Regions from separate parts of the Janthinobacterium sp. JC611 genome, predicted to be linked through region 1. Evidence: predicted binding sites of a transcription regulator. Region 1 holds the regulator's gene; each other region holds the start of a gene.

Region 1 (9,741 bases):
CATGTCCATCAGCACGATGTCGTAGCGCAGCGCTTCCGTGCGCAGCCGTTCCACGGCTTGCAAGCCGTCGCCCACGACGTCCAGGGTGGCGCCCATGTGTTCGAGGATGCCGCGCGCCACGGCCTGGTTCAAATGATTGTCTTCCACCAGCAGGAAATGCACGCCGGCCAGTTCCGTGCCCAGCGGCTGGTGCAGCATGCGCTGTTCGCCGCCGTCGTTCTTCGCGATCAGCGCCTGGTGCAGGGCGTCGAACAGGCTCGATCCGGTGATCGGCTTCATCAGCACGACGTCGGCCTCGGCCGCGCTGGAGATTTCCTCCAGGTGGTTGCGGGCGAAGGCGTTGACCATCACCACGATGGGCTGGCGCTGGCCGGCAGCGGCCTGGCGAATGGCCTTGGCCGTCGCCAGGCCGTCCATGACGGGCATGTGCCAGTCGGCCAGCACCACATCGTACGGTTGCCGCTGCGCCAGCCGTTCGCGGTACAGTTCGATGGCGGCGAAGCCGGAGTCCACTTCGTCGGCCAGCCAGCCCCACGCCTCGATCAGCTTGACGATCAGTTCGCGCGTGGTGCGGTTGTCGTCGGCCACCAGCAGGCGCAGCTGACCCAGCGCCGGCGTGCGGCGCGTCCCGGCCGGCTGCGCCAGCATCTCGAAGGGCACGCTGAACCAGAAGCGGCTGCCCTTGCCTTCGCTGCTGGCGACGGCGATGTCGCCGCCCATCATGCGGATCAGCTGCTTGCTGATGGCCAGGCCCAGGCCCGTGCCGCCGAAGCGCCGCGTGATGCTCTGGTCGCCCTGGGAAAACGCGGCGAACAGCTGCTGTTGCTGCAGTTCCGTCATGCCGATGCCCGTGTCGCGCACTTCGAAGCGCAGCCAGGCGCGGCCGCTCTCGCTCTCGGCCAGGCTGACGGCCACCACCACTTCGCCGCTCTCGGTGAACTTGATGGCGTTGCCGGCCAGGTTGACGAGGATTTGCTGCAGGCGCTGGGCGTCGCCCACGAGGCGCCGCGGCACGTCGGGCTCGACGGCGATGGCCAGTTCCAGCTCCTTCTCGCCCGCGTTCATCGTCATCGTCGTGGCCAGGGTATTCATGACTTCGTCGAGGTCGAATTCGACGGGCGACAATTCCATGCGGCGCGCCTCGATCTTCGAATAGTCGAGCACGTCGTTGAGAATGCCCAGCAGCGACTGGCCCGCCACGCGCACCATGGTCAGATACTTGCGCTGTTCCGTATCGAGCTTGGTATTGCCCAGCAAATACACCATGCCCAGCACGGCATTGAGGGGCGTGCGGATTTCATGGCTCATGTTGGCCACGAAATCGCTCTTCGCGCGGTTGGCCGCCTCGGCCCGGTCGCGCTCCTGTTCCAGCTCGGCCGCGCGCGCTTCGAGTTCCTGCTGCAGACGGTCGCGTTCGCTCATCAGGCCGTTGAACGCTTCCGTCAGTTCGCCGATCTCGTCGCGCTGCTGCACCGGCACGGGGGTGAAGCGGCTGCCGCTGGTGCGCAGGGCCAGCAGGGTATCGCGCAGGCGCACCAGCGGCGACAGCAGGCGCACGGTGACCCAGCCCAGTACAAAGGCGGCCAGCAGCGAGGCGAGGATGCTCCACAGCACCAGCCGGTACAGCACGCCATCGAACGGTTCGAAGGCATCGTCGACGGGCAGCGAGGCGGCCAGCAGCCAGTTCACCGATTTCAGGCGCTTGAAGCTGTTGACGGCCGTGATGCCGCGGCTGTTGGTGCTGACCATGCTGCCTTCGCCGTCGTCCTGCAGCAGCTGCGTGGTGGCCAGGTTGGCGTTCGGCTGGCGCGGCTGCAGCAAGCGGCTGGTATCGGGGTGCAGCACGTAGCGCGGCACGGCGCCGCGCGTGAGAATGAAGTAATAGCCGCTCTTGCCGATCTTTTCCGAGCGCAGGCGCCCCAGCAGGTTGTCCTTGTACAGGCGCAGCACGCCGATCACGACGCCGGCCACCTGGCCGTCGGCGGCCAGCACGGGCGCGACCATCTGCACGATGGGCATGCCGCTGGACTTGCCCAGCATCGGTTCGGTGATCATGGGCTGGCGCGTGCGCAGCACGGCCTGGAAGTACTCGCGCTCGGCGACGTTGATGCCGGCGCGCCCCGCCACCTTCGGCATGTCGGCCACGATGGCGCCTTGCGCGTCGAGCACCAGCACGTCGTCGAACAGCACCAGCATCGAGCGGCGCGCATAGTATTCGCGCAGCTTGTCCGGCTGGGCGATCAGCTCCGGCGGCTGCTGTTTCGCCGTCAGGGCGACGATCTGCAGCAGCATGCCCAGCTTGTCGTCGAGCTCGGCAGCGGTGCGGGTGATCAGGGACGCCTGTTGGCTCAGCAATACGCGGGTGAAGTCGTCGCGCATGTGCCGCACCTGGATCATGGTGACCAGCGCGATCATGGCGATCGAGGTCAGGCTGGTGGCCAGCGCGACTTTTGCTTTAATGCCGAGAGGCTTCATGATTTCCTTTTCAGTACCGTGCGGCACAGGCGGCAGATAATGCTGTTAGGAATTTTCCTATCAATACATCAACTTGGCAAGCATCGCCACGCAAATGGCCTTCCCCGCCTGGGCTTTTGACGATGTTGCCATATAATTAAAGGCTGGAGATCGTTTTTCAGCGAAATTGCGGTGAAATTGGCACACGGCAACCGTGTATGCAGTAAACTCGTTGTTGCATTTTCTAAAAGGTACCGACATGACTGAAGCGCTACTCACTCCCACCTTGCCCACAGTGAACGTGGAAGCGTTGCGTGCGCGATGCTCGACCTGCAGCATGCATCAATTGTGCCTGCCGATGGGCCTCGATATGGGCGATATGGACAGGCTGGACCAGATCATCGGCCGTCGTCGCAAGATCGCGCGCGGCGCCTCGCTGTTCCGCATCGGCGACCCGTTCCAGAACCTGTACGCGATCCGCCTGGGCCACTTCAAGACCTACCAGATCAATCCGGGTGGCGAGGAGCAGGTGACGGGTTTCCAGATGGCGGGCGAATTGCTGGGCATGGACGCCATCAGCGCCGACCGTCACCACTGTAACGCGGTGGCGCTGGAAGACAGCGAAGTGTGTGAAATTCCGTTTTCCAGCCTGGAACAATTGCTGGGCAATATGCCGACCCTGCTGCGCCATTTCCACCGCATGATGAGCCAGGAAATCACGCGCGAGCAAAGCGTGATGCTGTTGCTGGGCAATATGCAGGCGACGCAGCGTTTTGCCGCCTTCATCGTCAACCTGGCGTCGCGCTACGAGGCGCGCGGCTATTCGGGCAGCAAATTCCAGCTGCGCATGTCGCGCGAGGAAATCGGCAACTACCTGGGCCTGACCATCGAGAGCGTCAGCCGCCTGCTGTCCAAGTTCAAGAAGGAAGGCTGGCTGCGCGTCTCCAACCGCGAGATCGAGATCCTGCAGCCGGCCAAGTTGAAAGCCATAACGGCCGGCACGGACACCTGCAAGTAACAGCACCGTCAAAACCTACTGCGCGTCGCGCTTTGCGGTCTGCGATGCTCGCTGGCTCGGCGCCCCCGTGCATAGCACAGCTGCGCTTCTCAACCACAAATCACGGCCGCTCGCTACGGTTTTCCCGGCACTGTACGTTACAGTTCTTCATCCGCATGCAGCGCGATGCTGCGTTGCAGCGGCCAGGTCCAGATGCCGGACAGGCGCCACTCGCGTTTGTCGTTTTCCACCAGCACTTGCCAGCGGCTGCGCTCGAGCATCGGCAGCGCGACGGAAAAATTGCCGGCCGCATCGGGTTGCACCAGCAGCTTGATATCCTTTTCCGGTAACGTCGCATGCGCCAGGTGCAGCTGCAAAGGCCCCTGGTAAGCCTTGCCGAAGCTGTGCACGGAACCACTGAGGCGCGCCGACGCCACGTCGTACGACAGGCTGGTATCCATCGCCAGGTCGCTGGCGACCGTGTCGCGCTTCAAATCCTGGTTGATCGCCTTGCCCTGCTTGTAATAATCGCCCACCACCAGCGCATCGGGCTGCGTAAACGCGATATAGCCCATGAAGCTGCCGACGACCACGGACAGGCCGGGGCCGATCATCAGCAGCCATGGCCAGCGATGCTTGTACCACGGTGCAACGGGCGCTTGCAGTTTCAGACTGTCGGACATGCTATTTCTCCTGTTTAATCAGCCAGTCCCCATGCGGGGACCGGCCTTCCTGCAACTTCGTGGCGGCGGCGAGGGCACCCGGTCCCCGTCCGCCTTTCCTTGTTAACGCGGCACGATGAAGACCGCGCTTTCACGCACATGCAGCGCTGGGTCGTCCAGCGAGTGCAATTCGATCGCAATCTTGTTCGACCCCTTCTCGCCCACGCCGTGCGGCACGCGCAGGCGGATCGGCCAGCCCAGCGTTTCCGTTGGCTGCAAGGTCACTTCTTCGCGCGTCAGCAAGGTCAGGCCCGGCAAGCCGGAAGCGCTGATTTTAAAATGCTGGCTTTGCTCCGAGGTGTTCATGATCTGCAAGCGGTAGACGTTTTCGATCATGCCGTCTTCCACTTCGCGTCCCATCGAACCGCGGTCGCGGATCACGTCCATTTTCAGGGGCGTGCGCAGCGCCAGCGAAGTGCATACGGCGATGATGATCAGGGCCAGGATGGAAGTGTAGATCAAGACGCGCGGGCGCATGGCGCGCTGGCGTATCTGCTGCGAATTGAAGTTGTTTTCCATCGCATGGTCGGTACTGTAGCGTATCAGTCCCCGTGGCCGCTCGACCTTGTCCATCACGCTGTTGCAGGCATCGACGCAAGCGGCGCAGCCGATGCATTCATACTGCAGGCCGTTGCGGATATCGATACCGGTCGGACACACCTGCACGCACAGGGTACAGTCGATGCAATCGCCCAGCCTGGCGTTGTTGCCGGCCTTCTTGCTCAGTGCACCGCGTGGTTCGCCGCGCTTGGCATCGTAGGTGATGATCAGGGTGTCCTGGTCGAACATGGCGCTCTGGAAGCGCGCGTAGGGGCACATGTATTTGCACACCTGCTCGCGCAGCCAGCCCGCGTTGCCGTAGGTTGCCAGGCTGTAGAACAAGACCCAGAACCATTCCCAGGGACCGAAGTTCAGCGTGGTCACCGAGTGCGCCAGTTCCTTGATCGGCGTGAAGTAGCCGACAAAGGTAAAGCCCGTCCACAGGGCGATGGCGCCCCATGCCAGGTGCTTGGCCGTCTTCTTGACGGCCTTGCGCACGGACGGGCCCTGCTTGTCGAGGGCCATGCGCGCGCTGCGCGTGCCCTCGATGCGGCGTTCGACCCACAGGAAGATTTCCGTGTACACCGTTTGCGGGCAAGAGAATCCGCACCACACCCGCCCGGCAATGGCCGTGACGAGGAACAACAGATACGCACAGATGATCAGCAGGGCCGCCAGATAGATGAAATCCTGGGGCCACAGCACGACGCCGAAAATGTAGAACTTGCGCGTGGTCAAATCGAACAGCAGGGCTTGCCTGCCATTCCAGGTCAACCACGGCAAGCCGTAGAACGCCAGCTGGGTAAGCCATACGCATACCCATCGCCAGGTAGCGTAGCGTCCTTTGGCCTCGCGAGGGTAGATTTGCTCGCGGGCCGCATACATCTTGATGACTTGAGGTTCCATTGCTTACTTTGCGGGCGCCTGCGGATTCGACAGGCTCCAGACATACGCCGACAGCACGTGTACCTTGGATTCGCCGAGGAAGTCGCTGAAGGCCGGCATGGTGTTGCTGCGTCCCTTGCGGACGGTTTCCATGATGGTATCGGCGCTGCCGCCGTACAGCCAGATCTTGTCCGTCAGGTTGGGCGCGCCCAGCATCTGGTTGCCCTTCGCATCGGCGCCGTGACAGGCCATGCAGGCGCCAAACTTGGCCTTGCCCAGCACGGACTTGACGGGGTCGGAGGTGGAACCGGACAGGTTCAGCACATAATGGGCCACGTTCTCGACATCCTTTTCGGAGCCCAGGGCGGCGCCCATCGGTGGCATCTGCCCATTGCGGCCGTGCATGATGGTGGTCTTGATGACGTCAGGTTCGCCGCCATACAGCCAGTCCTTGTCGGTCAGGTTGGGGAAGCCCTTGTTGCCGCGCGCATCCGAACCGTGGCATTGCGCGCAGTAGGTCAGGAACAGGCGCTGGCCGATGGCTTGCGCCTGCGGATCGGCGGCCACCGTCTTCAAGTCCTGGCTCAGGTACTTGTTGAACAGGGGGCCATAGTCGGCTTCCGCCTTTTTCAGCTCTTCCTCGTACTGGCCCGTCGATTTCCAGCCCAGGCTGCCGGCATAGTTGCCCAGGCCCGGATACAGGAACAGGTAGGCCAGCGCGAAGACGATGGTGATGTAGAACAGCCACATCCACCAGCGCGGCATCGGTGTGTTGAGTTCCTTCAAGTCCTCGTCCCAGACGTGGCCCGTGGTGCCGTCGGCGGGGGCGCCGGCGGCCACTTTCACCTTCGACTGCGAGTACAGCAGCACGCCGCAGCCGATGATGCCCAGCAGGGACAGCACGATCACATAGATATTCCAGAAGCCATTGGTAAAGTCAGCCATGGTGATGCTCCTTCGCCAGGTTCATCTCGGCCTCGGCCGGATAGTCCAATGCGTCGTCGGCGAACGGCAGGCGTGCCGCCGCGTCGAAGTCGCTGTTGCTGCGGCTGAACGTCCACCACAGGATGCCCACGAACGTCGTAAAGGAAACCACCGTCATGACGCTGCTGGCGCTGTCAAACAGGTTGTCGATTGCCATGCTAATTCCTTGTTTTGATTAATGTACCGAGGCCTTGCAGATAGGCGACCAGGGCGTCTTCTTCCGTCTTGTCCTGCAGTTGCGCGGGGCCGGCGGCGATTTCCGCGTCGCTGTACGGCTGGCCCAGGCGTTGCAGGGCGCGCATCTTCGGCATGATGTCGTCAGGCACCAGCTTGGTCTTCGCCAGCCAGGGGTAGGCCGGCATGTTCGACTCGGGCACCACGTCGCGCGGGTTGTTCAAGTGCGTGCGGTGCCATTCGTCGCTGTAGCGGGCGCCCACGCGGGCCAGGTCGGGCCCCGTGCGCTTGGAACCCCACTGGAACGGACGGTCGTAGACGAACTCGCCGGCGACCGAATAGTGGCCATAGCGTTCCGTTTCCGCGCGCAGCGGACGCACCATCTGCGAGTGGCAGTTGTAGCAGCCTTCGCGCACGTAAATGTCGCGGCCCGCCAGGCGCAGCGGCGAATACGGCTTCAGGCCGGCGACCGGCTCCGTCGTGCTCTTCTGGAAGAACAGGGGGACGATCTCGACGGCGCCGCCGATGCTGATCACCACCGTGACCAGGGCGATCAGCAGCCAGGGGTTTCTTTCAATCCATGCATGTGAAAATTTCATTTGCTTTCGCTCCTATCAGGCGTGCGCCGCGTTCAGTTCCGGAATGCGGGCGACGGGGAGTTTGCTGCCGCGCAGAGTCATCCAGGTGTTGTAGCCCATGATGCACATACCCGACAGGTACAGCAGGCCACCGGCCACGCGCACCACGTAGTACGGATACGTCGCTTTCACGCTCTCGACAAAGGTGTAGGTCAGGGTGCCGTCCGGATTGACCGCGCGCCACATCAGGCCCTGCATCACGCCGGCGATCCACATTGCCGCGATGTACAGCACGATGCCGATGGTGGCCACCCAGAAGTGCACGTCGACCAGGCGCGTGCTGTGCATCTGCGTGCGGCCCGCCAGGCGCGGCAGCAGGTAGTAGATGGAACCCATGGTGATGAAGCCCACCCAGCCCAGGGCGCCCGCATGCACGTGGGCAACGGTCCAGTCGGTGTAGTGCGACAGCGAGTTGATGGTCTTGATCGACATCATCGGACCTTCGAAGGTGGCGATGCCGTAGAACGACAGCGAGACGATCATGAATTTCAGGATCGGGTCGGTGCGCAGCTTGTGCCAGGCGCCCGACAGGGTCATGATGCCGTTGATCATGCCGCCCCAGCTTGGTGCCAGGAGGACCAGCGAGAAGACCATGCCGATCGATTGCGTCCAGTCAGGCAAGGCCGTGTAGTGCAGGTGATGCGGGCCCGCCCACATGTAGGTGAAGATCAGCGCCCAGAAGTGGACGATGGACAGGCGGTACGAGTACACGGGGCGCTCGGCTTGTTTCGGGATGAAGTAGTAGACCATGCCCAGGTAGCCGGCGGTCAGGATGAAACCCACCGCGTTATGGCCGTACCACCACTGGATCATGGCGTCCTGCACGCCCGCGTAGGCGGAATACGACTTGGTGAACGAGGCTGGCATGACGGCGCCATTGACCACGTGCAAAATCGTCACGGCCAGGATGTAGGCGCCGAAGAACCAGTTGGCCACGTAGATGTGCTTGACCTTGCGCTTGATCAGGGTGCCGAAGAAGACGATGGCATAGGCGATCCAGACGACGGCGATGAGGATGGCGATAGGCCATTCCAGTTCCGCGTATTCCTTGCCGCGGGTCAGGCCCATGGGCAGGCTGACGACGGCGCACAGGATCACCGCTTGCCAGCCCCAGAAGGTGAAGGCGGCCAGTTTGTCGGAAAACAGGCGCACCTGGCAGGTGCGTTGGACAACGTAGTACGAGGTGGCGAACAGGCCGCAGATGCCGAAGGCGAAAATCACCGCATTCGTGTGCAGCGGACGCAAACGTCCGTATGTCAGCCAAGGTATGTCGAGGTTCAGGGCAGGCCAGGCCAGCTGAGCGGCGATGATAACGCCAACCAGCATGCCGATGATGCCCCATACCACAGTAGCGACCGCGAATTGCTTCACGATCTTGTAGTTATAGTTCAGCGATTGATCCACAAAGACTCTCCCTGGAATTACTATTTATGATGGTGGCCAGAGAGTAAGTGTTTGACCGCGAAAAAACTTTGATGTGGATCAAAATTCCCCGGATGAAATAAGCATAGCGAACTGGCATCGAAATAAAGTGATATTTCGGTCAAAAAAGCCATGCAAGATCCCTGCAACAGCTTGCTTGATGTGGCGTAAAACGTGCGCTTGAGCAAGGGCTTAGAGTGGCCAGTCCAGTCATGATGAGGGCTAGCCATGAGTCATGCCGATAGCGCGCCAGCGGATGGTGAAGATATTAAGTTGGTTGTGGGAAAGTTCAGCGGAACGTCCCTGTTCTGCCACAGCCTGCTCGACTGCCTGCAGCAGATGCCGTCGCCGGGCATCGTCATCTTCGTGCACGGCGTCAATTCCGAAGGCGAGTGGTACCGCGCGGCGGAAGAAGGCCTGTGCAAGGGCTTGAATGCGCGCATGGAGCGTTGCGACGAGCACCTGTGCCACGCCACGCCCGAGGCCGGACAATTGACGCCGCTGCGCTACCGGAGCGAACTGAGCGATGACGGCTATGTCGACCCCGACTACACGGCCGCCACCTTCGTCGCGCCGCAAGCGCATTTCTCGCCCGTGATCCAGTTCCGCTGGGGCTACAAGGCCAGCGACACCGAATTGCAGAAATATGGCGATTCCGTCTACCTGAACGAACATGCTTACTGGGGCGGCGGACCGTTCGCCAATGGCTGCTCCTCGCTGCCGGACCTGTGGGGCGAGGGCTTGTCCGATGCCCTCTTCCTGTTCATCCATATCGAGCATCTCAATCCCGTCAACGACCGCATCGTGTATGCCTGCCCGCCGCGCCCCTACTTCGTGCTGGCCGCGCTGCGCCTGGCGCACCTGGTGGCGGCCATCCGCCGGCAGCAGGCCGACGCGCCGATTACCCTCGTCTGCCACAGCCAGG
Region 2 (9,741 bases), on a different contig from region 1:
TAGACGATATCGACGGCGGTCGTGGCGATCTGCTGGTAAAACTCGAAAACGGTGGCGCGCGGCCAGTAGTACAGCAAAGGACCCAAAGATAGTTTTAACATGTTCTTCCTTTATTTCCAGGAGCGATGATAGGCACCGAGCGTGTGCTGCTGGCCCTCGGCCAGCTTGTCCATGGCCGCCATCCAGCCCGGCTTGACGGCGTAGCGCGCATTGCCTTCGCGGCAGGCGTCGATCGCTTCGCGCCACACGCGCGTGACCTGCGCCACGTAGGCGGGACTGCGCTGGCGCCCTTCGATCTTCACGGCCCGCACGCCCATGGCGATCAGCTGCGGCAGCAGCGCCAGGGTATTCAGGCTGGCCGGCTCCTCGATGGCGTAATACTCTTCGTCGTTGACTTCGAAACGCCCCTTGCACAGGGTGGGATAGCTGGCGTTTTCACCGGGCGCGTAGCGGTCGATCAGCACGCCGTTCAGGCGCGACTCCAGCCCTTGCGGCGTTTCCAGCCAGCGCACGGATTTCGCCGGCGAGCACACGCCGTGCGTATTCGGCGCCTCGCCCGTCGCATACGACGACAGCGCGCAGCGCCCTTCGACCATCACGCACAGGCTGCCGAAGCCGAAGACTTCGATCTCGACTTCCGTCTTGGCGATCAGTTGCTCCACCTGCGCCATCGACAGCACGCGCGGCAGCACGGCGCGGGCGATGCCGAAGTGTTCATGGTAAAAATTGATGGCTTCGTAGTTGGTGGCCGAGCCCTGCACGGACAGGTGCAAACGCAGCTGCGGGTGGTGCTCGCTCGCATACGCCATCAGGCCAGGATCGGCCACGATCATGGCGTCGATGCCGGCCTGCGCGGCGCGGTCGATGGCGCTGCGCCACACGGCCCAGTTGTGCGGCTGCGGATAGGTGTTCAGCGCCAGCAGCACCTTGCGCCCATATTGGTGGGCGTAGCGCACGCCCTCGGCGATGGCCTTCTCGTCGAAATTGAGGCCGGCGAAATTGCGCGCATTGGTGGCGTCGCGAAAGCCCAGGTACACGGTGTCGGCGCCATTGTCGACGGCCGCTTTCAAGGCCGGCAGGCTGCCGGCGGGACAGACCAGTTCCAGCGGTCCGGCCACGCGGGTGGCGGTGGTTGATTCAAGCATCATGATGTTCACAGTCCTGTATCGGCTCAGGGTGCAGACTATAGCCCCGCCCATACGGCCCAGTCCTTGACGCAGGTGAAGGAATGCATGCATGGCTGGCGCGCGTTCAACTTGCTTGACCTGGCTGTAAAATGCCGCCTTTTCTCCCTCTTCGATTGTCCGCCATGCCCCGCAAACCGCTGCTGATCTTTTTGCTCACCCTGTTCCTCACCGTGCTGCAAGTGCAGTGGGCGGCGCCGGTCGACGGCTACGATGACGCGACCCTGTCCGTGCTGTCGCCCGAGGTGCTGGGTGCGTATCCGGGCGTGCTGCTGCAGTTCCTGCAAGCCGTCTTCGCCCGCCGCGCCATGCCTTTGGCGCGCCAGGCCGCCATCTGCACCGGAGTGCTGGCCGTCTACTGGCTGCTGGCGAACGTCGTCACGTTCGACGCGCGCGTCGCCAGCTGGAGCACCTTCTCGCCGCTGGAAATCTGGGCGCACGTGCTGCCCGCCTCCATCCTCAGCATCGCCGTCTGCGGCGCCGCGTATTTCGGCGCGACCGTCCTGATCCTGCGCCAGGGCCGCGCGAAAAAGTAAACAAAGGCGCTTTTTTCACCTGCATCAAGGATTCGTCACACCACGGCACGCGCCGTTTGACGCCACTATATTTAGTGATTAATCTCCATAAAAACACCGCATGTTGTGTTTACCGGAGGTTTCATGACGACAAATGCAGTTCCATCCACACGCGGCCAGGTCGATGTCGCCGCGTCCATCAATGAATACCTGGAGCGGCGCGACTGGCGTGTCAACGCCAACGCCAACCAGGGTTACTCGCTGGGCGGCCTGATCCTCAACGTATCGGGCAAGGTCATCGCCAACTACTGGCTGGACCAGGTGTATCCGCCGGCAGTGGGCGCGGCGCACCGCGAAGCGGCGCTGCACATCCACGACCTCGACATGCTGGCCGGCTATTGCGCCGGCTGGTCGCTGCGCACCCTGCTGCACGAAGGCTTGAATGGCGTGCCGGGCAAGATCGAGTCAAGCCCGCCGAAACACATGTCGAGCGCCATTGGCCAGATCGTCAATTTCCTCGGCACCCTGCAAAACGAGTGGGCCGGCGCGCAGGCGTTCAGCTCCTTCGACACCTACATGGCGCCCTACATCCGCAAGGACAGCCTGCGCTACGCGGACGTGCGCCAGTACATGCAGGAGCTGATCTTCAACCTCAACGTGCCCTCGCGCTGGGGCACGCAGACGCCGTTCACCAACCTCACCTTCGACTGGGTCTGCCCGGACGACTTGCGCGAGCAGATTCCCGTCATCGCCGGCCAGGAGATGGACTTCAGCTATGGCGAGCTGCAGGCGGAGATGGACATGATCAACCGCGCCTACATCGAGATCATGATGGCGGGCGACGCCAAGGGCCGCGTCTTCACCTTCCCCATCCCGACCTACAACATCACCGAGGATTTCGACTGGCATAGCGAGAATGCGCAACGCCTGTTCGAGATGACGGCCCGCTACGGCCTGCCCTACTTCCAGAATTTCATCAATTCGGAACTCAAGCCGAACATGATCCGCTCCATGTGCTGCCGATTGCAGCTGGACTTGCGCGAACTGCTCAAACGGGGCAATGGCCTGTTCGGTTCCGCCGAGCAGACGGGTTCCCTGGGCGTGGTGACGATCAACTGCGCGCGCCTGGGCCACCTGTGGCGCGGCGACGAGCCGGCCTTGATGGCGGACCTGGACCGGCTGCTGGAACTGGGCAAGACCAGTCTGGAAATCAAGCGCCGCACCATCGAGGAATTGATGCAGCAAGGCCTGTTCCCGTACACGAAACGTTACCTGGGCACCCTGCGCAACCACTTTTCCACCCTGGGCGTGAACGGCATCAATGAGATGATCCGCAATTTCAGCGGCGACGCCCATGACATCACGAGTCCCGAGGGCCATGCGCTGGCGATCCGTCTGCTCGACCACGTGCGCGCCCGCATGCTGCAGTTCCAGGAAGAGACGGGCCATATGTACAACCTGGAAGCGACGCCGGCCGAAGGCACGACCTACCGCTTCGCCCGCGAAGACCGCAAGCGCTATCCCGCCATCCTGCAGGCGGGCACCGTCGACAATCCCTACTACACGAATTCGTCGCAACTGCCCGTCGGCCACACGGACGACCCGTTCGAGGCTTTGGCCCTGCAGGACACGCTGCAGCGCAAGTACACGGGCGGCACGGTGCTGCACCTGTACATGACGGAAGCGCTGTCGGACGCCAACGCCTGCCGCGAGCTGGTGAAACGCGCCCTGAGCCGCTTTTCGCTGCCCTACGTCACGGTCACGCCCACCTTTTCCATCTGCCCGCGCCACGGCTACCTGGCCGGCAAACATGAATTCTGTCCCACCTGCGACGCGGAACTGATCGCCCGCAAGCAAAACCACCCTGTTCCATCACTTGAGGAAACGCCATGAACGCACGTCCCGACTTCACTCCCGCCACCACCCTGCCCGACAGCGAACGCCAGCGCTGCGAAATCTGGACCCGCGTGATGGGCTACCACCGCCCCGTCGCCTCGTTCAACATCGGCAAGCAGGGCGAATTCCACGAGCGCCAGTATTTTACGCAAGCGAGCGCCCGGCTTGGCCAGCCCGCCTGCCATGGCGCTTGATCTGAAAGTGGGCGGCCTGACGCCCTTTTCCGCCACCGACTATCCGGGCCAGCTGGCGGCCGTCGTGTTCGTGCAGGGCTGCCCCTGGCGTTGCGGCTATTGCCACAATCCGCATCTGCAGGCGCGCACGCCGGAAGGCGCCATGCCGTGGCAGGACGTCCTGAGCTGGCTGCGCCGCAGAGTGGGCCTGCTCGACGCCGTCGTCTTCAGCGGCGGCGAAGCCTGCATGGACCCGGCGCTGGCGCGCGCCATGCAGGACGCCAGGACGCTGGGTTTCGGCGTCGGCCTGCACACGGCCTGCATCTATCCGCAGCGCCTGCAGGAAGTGCTGCCCCTCGTCGATTGGGTGGGCGTCGACATCAAGGCGCCGTTTGCCGACTATCGTCATGTGACCCGCGTGGCCGGCAGCGGCGACCCGGCGCGCGCCTGCCTGGACGCCATCCTCGCCAGCGGCGTGGCCTATGAATGCCGCACCACCATCCACCCGGACCTGCTGCCGGACGAGCAGTTGCTGGCCCTGGCCGCCACCCTGGCCGCCAAAGGCGTCGACAACTACGTGCTGCAGCAGTTCCGCGCCGACGGCTGCCTGGATATGGCGCTGGCCGGCCGCCCCCTGCACGGCTACCCGGCGGCGCGCACGGTGGCGCAAATCGGCGCCATGTTTCCCCGTTTTACATTCCGTAATCATGGCAGTTGAGCCGGCAAGCACATTATTTAGGAAAGCCCCGCAAAATTCCCCGTTCTGCAACGCTGAAATGCCTTGCGTGCTGTAATGTATCGACTGTGCCGCGCTCCATGCGCAGCCGCCAGATTCCACACACCGCATTACAGATAAGCGTCATCCATGAACGATTTCACCGCAGCCGGCCCAGGCACCCCTTCCACCCACGCCGACATCCTGTACGGCCCGCCGCGACCGGATCTGCTGCGCGAGGAAGTGCTGGCCGACCTGCTGGAAGCGACGGCACGCCGCTGCCCGCGGCAGATCGCGCTGATCGATGGCGAACGCCGCATCACGTATGCCGAACTCGATGCCCAGGCGGGCCTGGCCGCGTCGCGCCTGGTGGCCGCCGGCGTGAAACCCGGCGACATCGTCGGCCTGTGGCTGCCGCGCGGCGCGCATCTGCTGCTGATGCAGGCGGCCATCGCCAAGGCGGGCGCCGCCTGGCTGCCCGTCGATGAAGACACTCCCGTCGAGCGCCTGCAAGTGTGCCTCGATGACGCCAGCGGCGCGGGCGTCATCAGCTGCGCGCAGTTCGCGCCGCGCCTGGCGGACGCCGGCGTCCAGCGTCCCGTGTGGACGGCGGAAAGCCTGCTGGCCCCCGCCGCGCCGGGCGAAGTGTTGCCGACGCGGACAACCGTGCTGCCCGAGCACCCGGCCTACGTCATCTACACGTCCGGCTCCACGGGCAAGCCCAAGGGCATATTGATCAATCAACGCAGCATCTGCCACTTCCTGCGCAGCGAAAACGCCGTGCTGGAAGTGGCGCAGTCCGACACCGTCTACCAGGGCTTTTCCGTCGCCTTCGACATGTCGTTCGAGGAAATCTGGATCGCCTACCTGGTGGGCGCCACACTGTGGCTGGGCCCCAAGGATATCTCGGGCGACCCGGAAGCCTTGCCGCGCGCGCTGGCCGCCAACCGCGTCAGCGTGCTGCACGCCGTGCCGACCTTGCTGGCCCTGTTCGCCGAAGACGTGCCGAGCCTGCGCCTGATCAACCTGGGCGGCGAGATGTGCCCCGAGTCCCTGGTCGAGCGCTGGTCGCGCCCGGGCCGCGCCATGTTCAACACCTATGGTCCCACGGAGGCGACCGTCTCGTGCAGCCTGGCGCGATTGCGGCCCGGCGAACCCGTCACCATCGGCACGCCGCTGCCCAACTATGGCTTGCTGGTGCTGCAAGTGGCCGAACCGGGAGAAAACCGTCCATTGACATTGCTGCCTCGCGGTGAGACGGGGGAATTGTGCATCATCGGTCCCGGTCTGGCCGAGGGTTATCTGGGCCGGCCCGACCTGACGGTGGAAAAATTCCTGCCCAATCCGTGGACGACCAGCGCGGATGACGCCCGCCTGTACCGCACGGGCGACCTGGCCCGCATCGATGCCGACGGCCAGGTGCTGTGCCTGGGCCGCGCCGACGACCAGGTGAAGATACGCGGCTTCCGCGTGGAACTGGGCGAGATCGAAGCCGTGCTGGCGCAGCAGCCCGGCGTGGGCACGGTGGCCGTCCTGCTGCGCAAGGATGACGGCATCGACCAGCTGGTGGCCTACATCGTCGGCAGCGACGATGCCGCGGACGATGCGCTGGCGGCGAAAACCCTGCGCGCCGCCCTGAACCTGCACTTGCCGCCGTATATGGTGCCGGGCCGCTTCGAGCTGCTGCCGCTGATGCCGCGCCTCACTTCGGGCAAGATCGACCGGAAAGCCCTGAAGGCCATGCCCCTGTCCGCGCCGCCCGCTGGCGAGGCGGGAGAATCGGACGTGCCGGAAACGCCGGCCGAAGCGGCCCTGTTCGCGGCCCTGGCCAAGCTGTTCCCCGGCCAGGCGATACGGCGCCAGTTTGACTTCTTCAGCGACCTTGGCGGCCACTCCTTCCTGGCCGCGCGCCTGGCGTCCGCCCTGCGCGCCGATCCGGCCTACGCCCACATGACGGTGCGCGACATTTACCAGAACCGGCAGATCGGCAAGATCGCCGCCGTGCTGGGGGAAGCACCGGCGCTGGCCACGCCGGAAGCGCAGTGGACGCCGCCATCCACCCTGAAGCGCTGGATCTGCGGCGCGGCCCAGGCGGCCGCCGTGCCGGGTCTGGTCACCCTGCGCATGGCGCAGTGGATGGCGCCCTTCTTTACGTATCACTTCTTCACGGGCGACACGGGAGATACCGTTCCGCGCGCCATCGCCGCCTCCATCGGCGTGTTTTTGCTCGCGACCCTGGCCGAATTTGCCATCGCGATCGCCGGCAAGTGGCTGATCGCCGGGCGTTTGAAGCCCGGCAGCTATCCGCTGTGGGGTGTCACCTATTACCGCTGGTGGCTGGCCGACCGCCTGGTCGAATCTGCGCCCGCCTACCTGCTCAGCGGCTCGTCGCTGAACAGCTGGTGGCTGCGCGCGCTCGGCGCCAAGGTGGGCAAGGAAGTGGTGATCGGCTCGATGACCCTGCGCGCGCCCGACCTGCTGTCCATCGGCGACAACGTCAGCGTGGGCAATGCCGTCAACTTTGAAAATGCCCGGGTCGAGCGGGGCCGCTTGCTGCTGGGCCGGATCGGCATTGGCGACGATGCCTGCATCAGCTCTTACGCGATTTTGGAAGGCAACACCAGCGTGGGCGCCTTCGGCCACCTGGAAGGTCAATCGGCGCTGGCCGACGGCGCCTCGGTGCCCGATGGCAGGGTCTGGACGGGTTCGCCCGCGCGCGACATCGGCCCCTACGATCCGGCCAGCCAGCCGCCGCGCCCCGCCGTCTCGCGCCTGCGCCTGACGGGCGAAACCCTGTTCTTCTGCTTCGGCATGGTCTTGATCGCCGTGCTGTTCTTCATGCCCGTCTTCCCCAGCTTCGTGCTGATCGACTGGTTCGACGAGCGCGAAATGATGCCGTGGCTGCAGGGCCGCGACGTGACGACCCAGCTGGCCCGCTACTTCCTGCTGGCCTTCCCCGCCAGCGCCGTGCTGATCGTGCTGACCGCCCTGCTGTCGGCCGCCATCCGCTGGGGTGCGCTGCCGCGCCTGAAGCCGGGCAGCTCGCCCGTGCACAGCAATATCTATTGCGCCAAGTGGCTGGTCAGCCATATCCAGGAATCGAGCCTGAACGTCCTGCACGGCATTTACGCCACCGTGTACGCGCCGTACTGGTACCGCCTGCTGGGCGCCAAGGTGGGCAAGGGCGCCGAGATTTCCACGGCGCTGGGCGTGGTGCCCGACATGCTGACCCTGGGCGACGACACCTTCATCGCCGACGCCGTCATGCTGGGCGACGAGCAGATCGACGGCGGCTGGATGACCATGCGCCCCACCGTCGTCTCGCACCGCAGCTTTGTCGGCAACGGCAGCTACATCCCGGATGGCACCGTGCTGCCCGAACACGTGCTGATCGGCGTGCACACGCATGCGCCGCGCAATGAACAGATGCATAGCGGCGACACGTGGCTGGGCTCCCCGCCCATGCACCTGCCCGCGCGCGAACAGGTCAGCGGCTTCGCCGAGCACCTGACGTTCAAGCCATCGCTGCTGCGCCGCCTGGGCCGCAGCCTGATCGAGGCGTTCCGTATCGTCGCGCCGCACGCGGTGGTGATCGCCGTCGGCTACACGCTGGTGCTGGACGTGATGCCGATCGCGGGCGCCGGGCGCTGGGGCGAAGTGGTGGGCGACCTGGCCATCGCCGGCCTAGCCTACGGCATCGGCAATTTCCTCGTGGTGGTGCTGTCCAAATGGCTGCTGCTGGGACGCTACCGCAAGCATGCGGCGCCCATGTGGACGCCGTTCGTCTGGGTTTCCGAAGGCGTGACCAACCTGTACGAGGGCATCGCCGTGCCGAATTTCATGCGCTACCTGCGCGGCACGCCGTGGCTGCCGCTGGCCTTCCGCCTGTTCGGCTGCAAGATCGGCCGCGGCGTCTACATGGACACGACCGACATCACGGAATTCGACTGCGTGCACATCGGCGATTACAGCGAATTGAACGCCCTCACCTGCCCGCAGACGCATCTGTTCGAAGACCGCGTGATGAAGATCGACCACGTGGAGATCGGCCAGCGCGTCTACCTGGGTCCGCGCAGCTCCGTGCTGTACAGTGCCAAGGTGGGCGACAACGCGCGCCTGGGACCGCTGACCCTGGTGATGAAGGGCGAGCACATCCCCGCCGGCAGCAACTGGGCCGGCTGCCCGGCCGCGCCGCTGCGCAGCTGATGAATGCTACCGTGCTCTGGTCAGGGGACGGCGTGCTGGTGATCGGCATCGCCGCCGTGCTGGCGCGTACCGAGGCCCGCCTGCGCATCCGCGCCGCCGTGCGCGAGGCGGTGGCGGATTGGATGAAGTTAAGCATTGAGGCGATTGCGGTGGAGTCGACGCCGGGCCAACCGCCCCGCTTGCTGCTGGCAGGCGGCGCGGCGGGCCTCTCGTTCAGCCATGACGAGGGACTGTCGCTGGCCGCCATCCATCTGCATGGCGCCGTCGGCATCGACGTGATGCGCGTGCAGGCTATTGCCGACTGGTTCACGCTGGCGCGCGATTACCTGGGGCCGCAGGTGGCCGATGCACTGGCCGCCTGCCCTGCCGATCAGCGCCCCTTGGCCCTGGCGCAGGCATGGACGGCGCGCGAGGCGGCGCTCAAGTGCGCGGGCTTGCCGCTGGCGGAATGGAACGGAGCAGCGCCAGCTTGCCGCCTGCAAGCCTTGCGCTTGGCGGCTCCGTATGTGGCGACCCTGGCATACTAGTCTTCCTTGCCCTCGGCCGCCCCGCCGATCTGGACGAAAATCAGTTTTACGATAATACTGACGAGCAGTCCCAACACCCCGATCAATTCCAGCATGGCCTTTCCTTTGCAGTGACAGCGGACCAGGCCACTGTAACGCGAACGCGGGGGCCGGGCCAATATCAAATCAGGCAGTCTCCGATCTCGAAAAGGCATACGATTGATTTCCATCAGACAGTTCCGCTACTTTGTCGAAGTCGTCGATGCGGGCAGCTACTCGCGCGCGGCGGAAAAGCTGTACATCGCGCAATCGGCCCTGAGCCGGCAGATCAAGGAGCTTGAGGGCGAGGTGCAGGCCCTGCTGCTGACGCGCGACGCGCGCCATATCGAACTGACGCCCGCCGGACAGCTATTCTACGAGCGGGGCAGGCGCATCCTCGACGACATCGAGGAAACCGTGCGCCAGACCCGCCACGTGGGACAAGGCGCGCAAGGCATCATCCGCCTGCTGCATTCGAGTTCCGTCACCCTCACGCCCGCCATCGGC
Region 3 (9,741 bases), on a different contig from region 1:
CGTTGATGAGGGTGGTGACGTCTTTGCGTTTGATCAGCTTGTTTAATACTTTGAGGCGCGCTTCCGTCTTGGCGATCGGGTTCAGCGCGAAATACGGTGGAATCATCGGCAAGTGCGCGAAACTCCATTTGCCGCGCTTCACGTCGAATTCTTCCGGTACGGCGATCTCCAGCAGGTGGCCGACCGCCGACGACAGGACGTATTCATCCGATTCAAAGTACTCATCGTGCTTGGTGAAGCCGCCAAGCGTCTTCGCGATATCGTTCGCGACAGAAGGCTTCTCGGCGATGATGAGGGTTTTTGTCATATTTTTTAGTCTCGAAAAATGCTCTAGGATAGTTTCAGCATGCGCATCATACAGTGCATTGCCAGGCGCCGACGCTTTTGTCTGCGCAAGGCCTTGTGACTTGTGGTCTTGTCAAGCGGCCAATGATAAGCGCCTATTGAAGAATTCGGCAAGTTATCTGCAAGCAAGAATGCGCAGGCGCAAACGCGATTGTCAAGCGTGCGCGCCGGTGCAGCACATGGTAAAGGGGATGGCGCGGCGATGGCGCGAGGATCGGGCAGGCAGCGACAGCGGCGGCCGGCGACGTCTATATATTAGTGCAATAGGCGCGGCTGGAGGTCTTCGTCGTCGACGAACAGGTCGTCGAACATCAGGGCGTCCGGTTCCTTGCCCTGGCTCCACAGCAGCATCAGCACGATGACTTTCAGCTTGCCCAGCGAAACGGGCGCCTCGTCGAGCGCCAGCGCCCGTTCAATGACGATTTCGCGCTGCAGTGGCGAGAGCACCTTGGCGCTTTCAAGGAACTGGATGAAGCCGATGGCGGCCGTGCCCAGCACGTCGCTTTCCTGCTGCACATAGAAACGCGTGCCCGTGGAGGCGGCCGTCAGGGTTTGCTCGACGCCGGCCATGGCGTTCAAGTCCGTCAGCCAGACGAGCGCCTCGGAAATCTCCACGTCGTCGAAACCGACGGCCGACAGTTTGCGCGCCAGAACTGCCGGCTCGGGGCAGGCATCGGGGCGATAGTAAGTCTCGTAGAGGTACACCAGGATATCGAACATGGCTCTACTCTATCAGCTAAGTTCGCTGCGACACAAGGGTGCGCACAGACAAAGCGCCCCCTTGCGGCAAGGCCGCCACACAAGTGACAAGCTGTCATTTGCAGCGTTGAAACAGTCCTCCCGGCAAGCGTTCGACCCGGCCCGCCAGCTCCAGCGCCAGCATTTGCCCCATCAGTTCAGCGATGGGCAGGCCGCTGCGCGCGGCCAGGGTATCGGCATCGAGGGGATCGTGGCCCAGCGCGGCCAGCAGCGACGGCTCGTCCTCCACCGCTGGCGGCATGCCGGGGACACCGCCCAGCCACTGCAGCTCCTGCAGCACGTCATCGACCGACTCGACCAGCTTGGCGCCCTGCTTGATCAGCGCATGGCAGCCCTTGGCCAACGTCGCATGGATGGAGCCGGGCAAGGCATACACGTCGCGCCCCTGCTCGCCGGCCAGGCGCGCCGTGATCAGGGAACCCGACTGGGCGGCCGCCTCGATCACCAGCACGCCGCGTGCCAGGCCGCTGATCAGGCGGTTGCGGCGCGGAAAGTTCGCCGGCATGGCCGGCAAGCCCAGCGCATACTCGCTGACGATGCAGCCCTGTTCCGCGATTCTTTGCGCCAGATCAAGGTTACGTCGTGGATACACCAGATCGGCGCCCGTGCCGATCACGGCCACGGTGGCGCCCGCGCCGCGCAGGCCGCCCTCGTGCGCGTGCGTGTCGATGCCCAGCGCCAGCCCGGAAATGATGGTCAGGCCCGCCGCGCTGAGGGCCTGCGCGAAGGCGGCCGCATTCTGCATGCCTTGCGCGCTGGCATTGCGGCTGCCGACGATGGCCACGCCGGGACGCGACAGCAGCTCCGCCCGCCCCCGCACATATAACAACAGCGGCGGATCGGCGATTTCCAGCAGCAGCGGCGGATACGCGGCGTCGGCCAGGGTCAGCACGGCATTGCCGCGCCGCTGCAGCCATTGCAGCGTGAGTTCCAGCTGGCTGTTGGCCACGGGCTTGGGCGGCTGCACGATGGCGCGCGCCGCGCCGGCCGGCACGACTTCGCGCAAGGCTTCGAACGGCGCGGCGAAGACCTGGGGCGGCAAGCCGAAGCGGGCCAGCAAGGCGCGCGCCGCCACCGGCCCCACGCCGGGCAGATGCTGCAGGCGCAGCCAGCCCGCCAGTTCCGTGGCCGCGTCTGCCGTCGTTGCAAGTGCATGCATGACAACCTCACTGTGTACCATGCCCCCATGCTAGCGCCATGGCGCGCACGCGCTACCGACGCGCGCAAGGATGCGTGCAATGGCCGCCACCCCGCCATCCACAGGAGCATGGGCGTCTGTGATAAAATTTCCCTTTGCAGCAGACGATTAGCGCACTGGCAAACGCATCTGCCGCGCCGTTGCGCCGCACGCGCCCAACCGTCGCGTACTCACCATAGCCCTGCCATCGTCCGCATGGCCCAGGCATGAATAATCCGGCGCACCGGCGCCCACCTTAACCAGTCGAATCCGTATGTCCATATTAAATATCCTGCGTTACCCCGATCCGCGCCTGCACACGGTCGCCAAGCCCGTCACCGCATTTGATGCGCGCCTGCAAACCCTGATCGACGACATGGCCGAAACCATGTACGACGCCCCAGGCGTCGGCCTGGCCGCGTCGCAAGTGGACGAGCATATCCAGATGATGGTGATCGACATCACCGAAGAGAAAAACCAGCTGCAAGTATTCATCAACCCGGAAATCACCTGGGCCAGCGAAGAAAAGCAGGTCTACGACGAAGGCTGTTTGTCCGTGCCCGGCGTCTACGATGGCGTCGAGCGTCCGGCCCGCATCAAGGTGCGCGCCCTGGACCGCCACGGCAAGCAGTTCGAGCTGGAAGCCGATGGCTTGCTGGCCGTCTGCATCCAGCATGAGATGGATCATCTGCTGGGCAAGGTATTCGTCGAATACCTGTCGCCGCTCAAGCGCAACCGCATCAAGACCAAGATGATCAAGGAAATCCGTGGTCTCGAGCGCGAAGCGAGCCTGCGCGCACAGAACCGCCGTTTCTAAGCCGCTTTTGCGATACTGCTGATAGACTAAGCAGCAACAGTAGTCGTTACACCACGCCAGCCTGGCGCCTCCGGCGCGGGCCTGCGCACCTCACGTCAAGGAACCATATGAAAGTGATCTTCGCAGGCACGCCTGAATTCGCCGCCACGGCCCTGAAAGACTTGCACGAAGCGGGATTCGAGATTCCGCTGGTGCTGACCCAGCCCGACCGCCCGGCAGGACGCGGCATGCAGCTGCACGCCTCGGCCGTCAAGCAGTATGCGCAGCAGCATGGCATCGAGGTGCTGCAGCCGCTGTCCCTGCGCATGGACAGCAAGGACCCGCAGCGCGCCGCCGAGGCAAAGGCGGCCCACGAGCGCCTGCTGGCCACCGACTACGACGTGATGGTGGTGGCGGCCTACGGCTTGATCTTGCCGCGCAGCACGCTCGACATCAAACCCTGCATCAATATCCACGGTTCATTGCTGCCGCGCTGGCGCGGCGCCGCGCCGATTCACCGCGCCATCGAGGCGGGGGACGATGAAACGGGCGTGACCATCATGCAAATGGAAGAAGGCCTCGATACGGGCCCCATGCTGGCCATCGAGCGCACGCCCATCGAGGCGGGCGACTCCACCGCCACCCTGCACGACAAGCTGGCCGCCCTGGGCAGCAAGATGATCGTCGAGACCCTGCGCAAGATGCAGCAGCAGCCGCTCGAAGCCGTGCCGCAGCCGGAAGCGGGCGTCACTTACGCGGCGAAAATCGCCAAGGAAGAGGCGGCGCTCGATTTCAGCCTGCCGGCGCTGGAACTGGGCCTGAAAATCCGCGCCTTCAATCCGTTTCCCGGCGCCTGCGGCCAGGTCGATGGCGTCACCATCAAGATCTGGGCCGCCGAGGTACTCGAAGCGGACAGCAAGGAAGCGCCGGGCCAGGTGCTGGCGGCCGACGCCCAGCACGGCATCGTCGTGGCCTGCGGCAATGGCTCGCTGCGCCTGACGGAGCTGCAAAAACCGGGCGGCAAGCGCCTGCCCGCGGCCGAGTTCATCAAGGGTTTCCCGCTGGAAGGCAAACGCTTCGTTTAAGCCGCCAATCGCTACCGGCGGCACGCGCCCATGGACCAGCTGACCGCCTTGCGCGCCCTGCGCCGCGTCGTGGAACTGGGCAGTTTCACGGCCGCCGGCGCCGCGCTGGGCATTTCCCACTCCATCATCTCGCGCCAGATCCGCCAGCTGGAAAGCCAGCTGGGCGCCCAGTTGCTCAACCGCACCACGCGCCGTTTCGCCCTGACGGCGGCCGGCCAGGAATACTACCTGGCCAGCCGCGACATCCTCGACGCGCTCGACGCGGCCGACCGCGCCGTCGCCATGCACCAGGCGCAACCGTCCGGCAGCCTGCGCATCAATGCACCGATGGCTTTCGGCACGCTGGAACTGGCCGCCTGGCTGCCCGATTTTGCCCGCCAATACCCGCACATCCACATCGATCTCGTCTGCAATGACCGCATCGTCGACCTGATCGACGATGGCTTCGACGTGGCGCTGCGCCTGGCGCGCGGCTTGCCCGATTCCACCCTGGTGGCGCGCCAGCTGGCCAGCAGCCGTACGGTGGCCGTCGCCTCGCCCGCCTACCTGGCGCGCCATGGCCATCCGGCCACGCCGCAAGACCTGGCGCAGCACAATTGCCTGATGTACACATCGGGCGACAAGCCGGCGGAATGGTGGTTCACGGATGGCGACGGCGCCGCGCACAAGGTCGCCGTGCGCGGCAGTCTGCAAGCCAATACCAGCGTCGCCTTGCGCGAAGCCGCCGTGGGTGGCATGGGGATTGCCGGCGCGGCCGCCTTCATCGTGCGCGACGCGCTGCGCAGCGGCCAGCTGCTTGAAGTATTGCCCGGCTACACCTTGCGCCCACGCACCCTGTACGCGCTGTATCCGCACAGCCGCAAGCTGTCACCGAAGGTCAGGGTCTTCGTCGACTTTGCCGTGCAGCACTATCAGGATCGCCACTGGGATTGATCAAGGCTGCTGCAGCGCCTTGCGCACGGCGCGGAACTGCTGCGTCAAGCCTCCGTAGCCCCAGGCCGCCTGGCGCGCGTCATGCACGTGGATATAGCTGACTTCATGCACGGCGCCGAGATACTCCTGCATTGCGGCGAACACGGCGGCGATATACGCGGCTTTTTCCGCCGCCGTATTCGTTTCATCGCTGATCAGGATATCGAGGAAGAAACTGCTCTTGCCCTGGGCTTGCAGCGAGGGCCCGCCGACAAACCAGTGCGCCGCGTCGGCATGGCTGATGGCCACCGAGGTCAATTCGGGCGCCTTGTGCAGCAGCCGCGCCGTCAGGCCGCTCAGGGTGGCGGCGATGGCGGCCGACAGGCGCGCATCGGGCGCGGTGGAGAGACGCAAGTTCAGGATGGGCATGGGATGCTCCGCAAGTGGATGAAGACCCATTCTAGGCAGGCAGCGTCGGCAATGGCAGCCCCCGCCAGGCACAGGATCTGTGCAGTTTATGCACCAATGCCTGCGCGCATAAAAAAGGGCTTGCCGCGGCAAGCCCTGGTTGCATCCGGCGTGACCGCTTAGCGGCGCTGCACCTTCATCATGCGACCGCCCACGGACGACGACAGGCTGACCTCGAAGCGGCCGCCGGCCGGCAAGGCGCTCACGTCGACGCTGGCTTTGCCACCCGTCAAGTCACTGGCGAGCACCGTCTTGCGGCCATCTGCGGCGACATGCAGCACGGCGGCGTAAGGTTCCGCCTCGGCATTCCAGGTCAGCGCCAGCTTGCCGCCGCCTTGTGTCGCCTCAAACGTGGCGTCGTTGGCGGCGGCCTTGCCGCGGCGCGCCTGGCGCTCGAGCTTGGCCAGGGCCTTGCCATTTGCCAGCACTTGCACGTCGCTGATTTCGCCCGGGTTGGCGAAGCTGACGCGGAAGTGGCTCATGGCGTTGCCGCCATGGTCGGCCACGGAGACGCCATCGAAGGGCAAGTCGATAGTCTGTCCCGACACCGTCAACACGCGCAAGGTATAAGCATGGCCGCTGCCGCTGGCGGCGGCGCCGATGCGCGCCGACGAGGCGACGGCCGGGCGCAAGGCCACGCCGCCAGGCGTGATGCGGCCGGAAATGGTCAGGTAGCCGTTCTCGGCCACGGACATGCTGGCGGCCAGCACATTGCTGCCCGTCACCTGCGTGCTGCGTTTTTCCAGGAATTGCTGCACCCGCGCATAGCTGTAGTCGGAGAACCAGGCGCCGCTGCAATAGCTCATCACGTCCTTCATCGGCGTGCTGCCATAGACTGCCTTGCTCAGTTGGCCGATGCTGCCTGCATAGTTGCTGTTGTACAGCGGTTGCGGACCCAGATTGCCATCCGCATACGGGTAGTCGACAGCGGCGCCAGCCGGCCCGCCGCAGGCAACGTGCTGCAGCGAGTGATTGTGGCCCAGCTCATGCACGAGCGTGGTCAGCCATTCAGGCCATTGATTGCCGAATGGATCGACCGATGCGATGCTGTTGAACCGGGCGTCCAGGCCGATGGCCGACGTGAAGTCGCTGCCGCCGCTGCGCTGGTTGATGTAGGCCAGGCCGGCGGCGCGGGTGGAGGACATCCTCGGCACGAAACCATAATAATAGGCGCCGCTGTCTTCCAGTGCGCGCTTGTTGTCCAGCTTGCCCAGGGCATCGCTCCACCAGCTGTCAGCCGTGCTGCTGCCCGGCATGCTCAGCGCCGCGCGCGTCGTGATGCTGATATTTTCCGTCGCATACGGATACACGCGCAGCAGCGCGGCACGGATCACCTCGGCGTCAGGCAGTTGCGCCACGCCATCATCCGTACTCAATGGCACCAGCACCAGACGGATTCTGGCGAGGCTGGCCACCGCAGGCGCCGCTTCCTGGCTCACTTGCACGCCATCATTGCCGACGGCCGTCACGCGCACGCGCACGCCGGGCAAGATCCAGCTGGCCGGCAGGACGGCGCTGAAGTTGCCGTTGAAACTGTCATCGTTCTTCGTCGTCGGCAAGAGCGCCGGGCCCGTCATCGCGATACTGCCCAGGTTGCTGCCATTGGCGGCGGTCGCATTCAGGGTGACTGCCGGGCTGGACTGGCCCGCCTGCGCGGCCAGCACGGACACGCGCACGGCGGCCGGCTTGCCGCGCGTCAGGCGCAAGGCCGTATTGCTGGCGTTCAAATTCAGCACTTGCGCGAAATCAATACTACCCAAGGTAAAGGCCGACACCGTGCCCGCATTGACGGCGATGCGCGACGCGGCCGACAGCATCACGTTGCCCGTTGCCGAGGCTGGCGCGGACAACACCAGTTGGCTGGCGCTGGCGCTGACGATGGCCGCTGGCGTCGTGCCCACCGACGCCGAACTGACCTGGTCGAGATTGCTGCCCTGCAGCGTCACCGACAAGCTCCCGCCGCTGACGGCCGAGCTGATCGACGTCACCGTCACGCTGGCCAAGACCGTGTACGTGTCGCCGCTGATCACATCGTTGTAGGGACCGCGCAGCGTCAGCGGTCCCGTTGCCGCGCCCGCCGGCACCACCACGGTCACGCTGCCGGCCATCTGGCTTTGCGGCGTTGCCGCCGCGCCATTGCCAAACTGCACCGCCGTCACGGCGCCCATGCCGCCGCCCGCGACCGTCACGCTGGAGCCGACGCCGCCCGTCGCCGGCGCGACGCTGCCCACGCTCAAGGGCAGGTATACATTCACGCTATAGCTGGTGGCCGCCGTGCCGCTGGCGCTGACCAGGCTCAAGGCGCCCGTTACGGGTACGCCAGGCATGGCCAGGGTCACGCTGCTGTCGCTGCTGGCACTGGTGGCGAGCGTCACGCCCGCCACCTGGAAGGCCGTCACGCGGCTCAGATTCGTGCCCGTCACCACCAGACTGCCGCCAACGGCGACATTCGCCGCCGAGACGGCCGTCACGGCAGGAACCAGGACGGGCGTACCCGATGTGGTCGCCACCACCGTGTCGCCACCACCACCGCCACCGCCGCCACAGGCGGACAGGCCCAGCATGACAAACAATGCTACAAGAAGATGGTTTTTCATGGCTGGCAACCCTGTTGCTGCAGCGCGGTGTCGGGGAGGACACAAGATAAATGTGACATATTGGTGACTTTTGGTGAGAATTTAATTTCTAAGAACCAATATTATGGGTTAATTCGATTCCCAACGACAACTATTAATGCTTTTGATTCAATTGGTTTTGATAATAATTAAAATATCTGCTTGGCAAACTTTATTTTGAGCATTATTCCTCTCGCTCTGCATTGACCGAAATCACATTTAATTTCCTTTACAGCTATTGCCATTCAATTCATTAAAAAGATGCGGATGCGGCACAAATAATGTGGAAATTTTTCCACAGCCTAGAGACCATACCTTTCTGCCAACTTTGCTGGAAGAATTAACGTTTTGAGTAAGATTTTCAGGAATGTAATTTTCAGGAGCAGGCGTGGCGGAAGGCGATGTGTTGCAAGAACGCCTGCCTTAGGGTGAACGGCCGCTTTTGCTTAAAACCAAAGCAGCCTGATGCCGTATAATTTTAGACCCGGTGAAATCAGGCGATTGCCACCTTCTGCCTGCCCTACCCGGCCGGCAACTCTCCGTCAGCTGATCCTGCTGGCCCGCATCCGCCTCGTACAGTCCTGTCGCCGCGCCGCCGCCCGTTTGCCTATTGAAAGCATGAAATGAACGATACCGTGATCCCCGCCATGTCCCCGACCGAAGCCACCTTGCGCGCCATCCTGGCGCAGCGGATCATGATCCTCGACGGCGCCATGGGTACGATCATCCAGCAATACAAGCTCGACGAGGAAGCGTATCGTGGCGGTCCCGCCGGCCGCTTCATCGATTTCGCCGCGCCGGCCGACAGTGGCGCGCGCGAACTGTTCGTCAAGGGCAATAACGAGCTGCTGACCCTGACGCAGCCGCACATCATCCAGGAAATCCACGAGCGCTACCTGGCGGCCGGCGCCGACCTGATCGAAACGAATACCTTCGGCGCCACGACGATCGCGCAAGACGATTACCACATGGCCCATCTGGCCTATGAAATGAACGTGCAGGCCGCCAAGCTGGCGCGCGCCGCCTGCGACAAGTATTCCACGCCGGACAAGCCGCGCTTCGTCGCCGGCGCCCTGGGCCCCACGCCCAAGACGGCGTCGATCTCGCCCGACGTCAACGACCCGGCCGCACGCAACGTCAGTTTCGACCAGCTGGTGGCCGCCTACCTGCAGCAGACGCAGGGCCTGGTGGAAGGCGGCGCCGACGTGTTGCTGGTGGAAACCATTTTCGATACCTTGAACTGCAAGGCGGCCCTGTTCGCCATCGACCTGTTCTACGAGCAAAATCCCGACGTCGCGCGCCTGCCGCTGATGATTTCCGGCACCGTCACGGACGCCTCGGGCCGCATCCTGTCGGGCCAGACCGTGCCCGCCTTCTGGAATTCCGTGCGCCACGCGAAACCGCTGACCATCGGCCTGAACTGCGCGCTGGGTGCCGCCCTGATGCGCCCGTACGCGGAAGAGCTGGCCAAGATCGCCGACACCTTCGTGTGCATCTACCCGAACGCGGGCTTGCCCAACCCCATGAGCGACACGGGCTTCGACGAGTTGCCAGCCGACACGTCCGCCCTGCTGCGCGAGTTCG

Evidence for each region. The regulator FNR, encoded in region 1, switches genes on or off when oxygen is low (the NO sensors DNR and NnrR bind a similar motif). The targets are predictions, from matches to a motif close to TTGATNNNNATCAA.
Region 2: the regulator FNR is predicted to act here: its motif matches at 1,212-1,225, upstream of ubiU (ubiquinone anaerobic biosynthesis protein UbiU).
Region 3: the regulator FNR is predicted to act here: its motif matches at 8,297-8,310, upstream of J0O65_RS08520 (IPT/TIG domain-containing protein).

Annotation. Positions count from the first base shown of each region.
Region 1 is NZ_JAFLJN010000085.1:60,812-70,552, reverse strand. It holds gene J0O65_RS27080 (response regulator) at 1-2,475, opposite strand, end outside; gene fnr (fumarate/nitrate reduction transcriptional regulator Fnr) at 2,714-3,472, shown strand; gene J0O65_RS27070 (FixH family protein) at 3,610-4,134, opposite strand; gene ccoG (cytochrome c oxidase accessory protein CcoG) at 4,237-5,619, opposite strand; gene ccoP (cytochrome-c oxidase, cbb3-type subunit III) at 5,623-6,543, opposite strand; gene J0O65_RS27055 (cbb3-type cytochrome oxidase subunit 3) at 6,536-6,739, opposite strand; gene ccoO (cytochrome-c oxidase, cbb3-type subunit II) at 6,741-7,355, opposite strand; gene ccoN (cytochrome-c oxidase, cbb3-type subunit I) at 7,371-8,798, opposite strand; gene J0O65_RS28335 (T6SS effector phospholipase Tle3 domain-containing protein) at 9,096-9,741, shown strand, end outside.
Region 2 is NZ_JAFLJN010000021.1:87,647-97,387, reverse strand. It holds gene ubiV (ubiquinone anaerobic biosynthesis protein UbiV) at 1-101, opposite strand, end outside; gene ubiU (ubiquinone anaerobic biosynthesis protein UbiU) at 111-1,148, opposite strand; gene J0O65_RS14755 (hypothetical protein) at 1,310-1,720, shown strand; gene J0O65_RS14750 (ribonucleoside triphosphate reductase) at 1,844-3,592, shown strand; gene nrdD (anaerobic ribonucleoside-triphosphate reductase) at 3,589-3,789, shown strand; gene J0O65_RS14740 (anaerobic ribonucleoside-triphosphate reductase activating protein) at 3,779-4,486, shown strand; gene J0O65_RS14735 (Pls/PosA family non-ribosomal peptide synthetase) at 4,634-8,689, shown strand; gene J0O65_RS28135 (4'-phosphopantetheinyl transferase family protein) at 8,701-9,216, shown strand; gene J0O65_RS14725 (LysR family transcriptional regulator) at 9,415-9,741, shown strand, end outside.
Region 3 is NZ_JAFLJN010000009.1:202,611-212,351, forward strand. It holds gene J0O65_RS08485 (DNA topoisomerase III) at 1-307, opposite strand, end outside; gene J0O65_RS08490 (Smg family protein) at 601-1,065, opposite strand; gene dprA (DNA-processing protein DprA) at 1,160-2,263, opposite strand; gene def (peptide deformylase) at 2,556-3,098, shown strand; gene fmt (methionyl-tRNA formyltransferase) at 3,206-4,162, shown strand; gene J0O65_RS08510 (LysR family transcriptional regulator) at 4,193-5,095, shown strand; gene J0O65_RS08515 (tautomerase family protein) at 5,096-5,503, opposite strand; gene J0O65_RS08520 (IPT/TIG domain-containing protein) at 5,662-8,106, opposite strand; gene metH (methionine synthase) at 8,781-9,741, shown strand, end outside.